Regions from separate parts of the Streptomyces coerulescens genome, predicted to be linked through region 2. Evidence: riboswitches for the same ligand, from Rfam matches in the RefSeq annotation. Region 2 holds a riboswitch; the other holds the start of a gene.
What was found. A riboswitch is a leader RNA that binds a small molecule or an ion and turns the genes downstream of it on or off. The one in region 2 is predicted to bind S-adenosylmethionine.
Positions count from the first base shown of each region.

Region 1: linked by a shared signal. The riboswitch ahead of ACFPQ9_RS11975 (aminotransferase class V-fold PLP-dependent enzyme) and the one ahead of thrC (threonine synthase) in region 2 are both predicted to bind S-adenosylmethionine.

Region 1 is NZ_JBHSKM010000007.1:7,585-9,970, reverse strand. It holds gene ACFPQ9_RS11975 (aminotransferase class V-fold PLP-dependent enzyme) at 1-1,115, opposite strand, end outside; SAM riboswitch class IV at 1,261-1,377, opposite strand; gene trpD (anthranilate phosphoribosyltransferase) at 1,453-2,386, opposite strand, start outside.
Region 2 is NZ_JBHSKM010000023.1:15,198-17,583, forward strand. It holds gene thrC (threonine synthase) at 1-1,142, opposite strand, end outside; SAM riboswitch class I at 1,161-1,315, opposite strand; gene ACFPQ9_RS28865 (glucosyl-3-phosphoglycerate synthase) at 1,473-2,386, shown strand, end outside.

The DNA.
Region 1 (2,386 bases), on a different contig from region 2:
TCGCGGACGCCGATGCCGTACTCGGCGGAGAGGGCGGCGGCGAAGTGGGAGCTGTTCCAGCCCGCGACGACGAAGGAGATCACGCCGACGCGCGGGGCGTCGTCGCCGAAGAGGGAGAGGATCCGCACCTCGGGCACCTCGGCGAGGCCGGACCTGACCTTCTCGATCAGGTACTGCTCACGGGCCACGAGCTCGTCGAAGCCGGCCTCGGTGAGGGCCTTGCAGGCGGAGGCGATGGAGTAGGCGCCGATGACGTTCGGGGAGCCCGCCTCGTGCCGGGCGGCGCTGTCGTGCCACTCGACGTCGACGCCGCCGTCCTCGCGCCGGGTCACCTTGCGGCTGGCGCCGCCGCCCGCGAGGTACGGCTCCGCCGCGCGCAGCCAGTCGGCGCGGCCGGCCAGCACACCGGAGCCGAAGGGGGCATACAGCTTGTGGCCGGAGAAGGCGACCCAGTCGACGTCCAGGTCACGGATGCCGACCGCGTGGTGCGGGGCCAACTGGGCGGCGTCCAGGACGATCCGTGCGCCGTGGGCGTGCGCGGCGGCGGCCAGTTCCCGCACCGGCCACAGCTCGCCGGTGACGTTCGAGGCGCCGGTGACGCAGACCAGGGCCGGGCCGTAGGGGTCACGGTCGGCGAGAGCGCGCTCCAGGGTCTCGACGGCCTGGCGGGCGGTGCGGGGCGCGTCGAGGTAGGTGACGCCGGCGTCACGCCAGGGCAGCAGGGAGGCGTGGTGCTCGGTCTCGAACACGAAGACCTGGCAGTCGGCCGGGAGGGCGGCGGCCAGGAGGTTCAGCGAGTCGGTGGTGGACCGGGTGAACACGACCTGGTCGTCGTCCCGGCAGTCGAGGAATTCGGCGACCGTGCGGCGGGCGTTCTCGAACAGGTCGGTGGAGAGCTGGGAGAGGTAGCCGGCTCCGCGGTGGACGCTGCCGTAGTACGGCGCGTAGGCGGCCACGTCGTCCCAGACGCGCTGGAGGGCGGGGGCGCTGGCGGCGTAGTCGAGCGCGGCGTAGGTGACCTCGCCGCCTGTGACGAGCGGGACGGTGACATCCCGCCCCAGAACGGGCAGCGGAGCACAAATGGACTGAACGGCGGCAGCGGTGGCGACAGACATGGCGAACTCCCGTGAGAGGCATGCGCGTTGAGGGCATGCGAAGAAAGAGAAGGAAGGTGCGCGGAGGCGGGGCTCAGCGGCCCTATCGCATTCGCTTGCTCACGGAAGACTCCCTCGAACGACCAGGACCCCTGGTGTCGAGAGGGGCCCGCGCTTGCCGTAGACCTCGCTGCCTACGGCCTGGTCTTCACCCGGGGCACCCCGCCACGGACGGAGGGTTGCCGGACAGTCGGCCGGGGCCTCATGACTGTCACTCATGACCTGGTACAGGAACGTACGTGAAATGATCGTCGTCCCGCAACCCGTGTCCGGATCGCGGGACGACATCCCCTGCGGCCTAGCTGTTGCTGGCGGCGACCCACCGCTCCAGCGTCCGCTTCGCGGACCCCGAATCGATCGACTCCGCCGCCTTCGCCATGCCGGCCCGGATCTGCTCCGTCAGCGGCCCGTCGCCGGGCTCAAGCGCCACCAGCGCCGCGGCCGAGTTCAGCAGTACGGCGTCGCGCACCGGGCCCGTCTCGCCGTCCAGCAGGCGCCGGGCGACCTCGGCGTTGTAGGACGCGTCGGCGCCGCGCAGCGCCTCCACGGGCACCAGCTCGATGCCGACGTCGCGCGGGTCGAAGGCCTCCTCGGTCACCTTGCCGTCGCGCACGACCCACACCCGCGAGGTGGCGGTGGTCGTCAGCTCGTCGAGGCCGTCGTCGCCGCGGAACACCAGCGAGGAGTTGCCGCGCTCGGCGAAGACGCCCGCGACGATCGGCGCCATGCGCGGGTCGGCGACGCCGACCGCCTGGGCCCGCACCTTCGCCGGGTTGGTCAGCGGACCGAGCACGTTGAAGGTGGTCCGGATGCCCAACTGCCCGCGCGCCGCGGCCACATGGCGCAGCGAGGGATGGAACTTCACCGCGAAGCAGAAGGTGATCCCGGCCTCCTCGGCGACCTGCGCGACCCGCCCGACGGGCAGCTCCAGATTGACGCCGAGCTTCTCCAGTACGTCCGAGGCGCCCGACGCCGACGAGGCGGCGCGGTTGCCGTGCTTGACGACCTTCGCGCCGGTGCCGGCGATGACGATCGCCGACATGGTGGAGATGTTGACGGTCTTCGCGCCGTCGCCGCCGGTGCCGACGATGTCGACGGTCCGCCCCGGCACCTCGATCACGTTCGCGTGCTCGTACATCGTGCGGACGAGCCCGGTGATCTCCTGCACCGTCTCGCCCTTGGCCCGCAGCGCCACCACGAACCCGGCGATCTGCGCGTCCGTCGCCTCGCCG
Region 2 (2,386 bases):
TCGATCAGCTTCTTCGCCACGCCCACGGTCACACCGCCGGCGGTCTCCGCGAAGATGCCCTCGGTCCGGGCGAGGATCTTGATGGCGTCGACGACCTGCTCGTCCGTCACATCCTCCACGAACCCACCGGTGCGGCGCGCGATGTCGAGGACGTACGGCCCGTCGGCCGGGTTGCCGATGGCCAGCGACTTGGCGATGGTGTTCGGCTTCTGCGGGCGGACCACGTCGTGCCCGGCCTTGAAGGCCGTCGACACCGGCGAGCAGCCCTCGGCCTGCGCACCGAAGATCTTGTACGGCTTGTCCTCGACGAGCCCGAGCTTGATCAGCTCCTGGAGCCCCTTGTCGATCTTCGTGAGCTGCGAGCCGGACGCGATCGGGACGACCAGCTGGTCGGGGAGCTGCCAGCCGAGCTGCTCGCAGATCTCGTACGCCAGGGTCTTGGAGCCCTCGGCGTAGTAGGGCCGCAGGTTGACGTTGACGAAGCCCCAGCCCTCGCCGGCCGGGTCGCCGATCAGCTCGGAGCAGAAGCGGTTCACGTCGTCGTAGTTGCCCTCGATGCCGACCAGCTCGCCGCCGTAGATCGCGGCCATGACGATCTTGCCCTGCTCCAGGTCGTGCGGGATGAACACGCACGAGCGGAAGCCGGCACGGGCGGCCGCGGCACCCACAGCGCCGGCCAGGTTGCCGGTGGAGGAGCAGGAGAGCGTGGTGAAGCCGAAGGCGCGGGCGGCCTCCAGGGCCTGGGCGACGACACGGTCCTTGAAGGAGTGCGTCGGGTTGCCGGAGTCGTCCTTGATGAACAGCTTGCCGGCGTCGACGCCCAGCTCACGCGCGAGGTTGTCGGCCTTGACGAGCTGGGTCCAGCCGGGGTTGATGTTCGGCTTGGTGGCCACGTCGGCGGGGACGGGCAGGAGCGGCGCGTAGCGCCAGATGTTCGCGGGGCCCGCTTCGATCCGCTTGCGGAGCTCCTCGGCGTCGTAGGCCGAGAAGTCGTAGGCGATCTCCAGCGGGCCGAAACACTCCTCGCACGCGAAGACCGGGCCGAGCGGTACCCGGTGACCGCACTCGCGGCAGGAGAGCGCCGCGGCGGGGCCGAGGTCTACGGTGGATTCAGTGGTGCTTGCAACAGTCTGCGCAGCCATGTGAGGCGAGGCCCTTTCTCCTCATCTTCCTCACGACGCATCTCGCCGTGAGACGGATTTGGCACCTTCCCTAGCCGGGAGCCTCGCGGAACGATCAACACTGATCTACGAGACCGGCTGGAGGGTTGCCGGGGCTTCATCGGGCCGTATCCCTCTGCCCCTCTGGATGAGCGGTATGCGGTTGTTGTGCGGTTGTGGACGACGGTTGACCCCGGACATGCGATGGTCATCCGCGTTGTTCAAGACTGTAACCGAACGCCAGGACAGTTGAGATAGCCGTCCGAACCGCGAGATGGATCACAGCGTCCCGACAGTGAGGAGCCGCCGACCGTGCTGGAAGAAGTCGAGCGCTGGCTGAGCAGCCGCTCCTGGTCCGTTGCCGACCGCCCGCTGCATCACATCCTGGCCGCCAAACAGCGCACGGGCCAGTCGGTGTCCGTCGTGCTGCCCGCGCTCAACGAGGAGGAGACGGTCGGCGAGATCGTCTCCGTCATCGCCCATGACCTCGTCCGGCAGGTCCCGCTGGTCGACGAGATCGTCGTCGTCGACTCCGGCTCCACCGACCGCACCTCCGAGGTGGCCGCCGCGGCGGGCGCCCGGGTGGTGCACCGGGACGCGATCCTGCCGCGCATCCCGGCCGTGCCCGGCAAGGGCGAGGTCCTGTGGCGCTCCCTGCTCGTGACCTCCGGCGACATCGTCTGCTTCATCGACGCCGACCTGCGGGAGTTCTCCTCCGACTTCGTCTCCGGGATCGTCGGCCCGCTGCTCACCGACCCCGGCGTGGACCTGGTCAAGGCGATGTACGACCGCCCGCTGGGCACCGAGCTGGATTCGCCCGCCTCCGGCAGGACCGCCGGACAGGGCGGCCGGGTCACCGAGCTGATGGCGCGCCCGCTGCTGAACATGCACTGGCCGCAGCTGGCCGGCTTCGTGCAGCCGCTGGGCGGCGAGTACGCGGCCCGCCGCGGTTTGCTGGAACAGCTCCCGTTCCCCGTCGGCTACGGCGTCGAGCTGGGCATGCTGGTCGACGCGCTGCATCTGGTGGGGCTGGACGCGCTGGCCCAGGTGGACGTCGGCGTGCGCAAGCACCGGCACCAGGACGGGCAGGCGCTCGGCCGGATGTCCGCCGCGATCTACCGCACGGCACAGCTGCGGCTGGCCCGCGGGCATCTGGTGCGGCCTTCGCTGACCCAGTTCGAGCGCGGCGAGGACGGTTTCGAGCCGCGTACGTACTCCGTGGACAC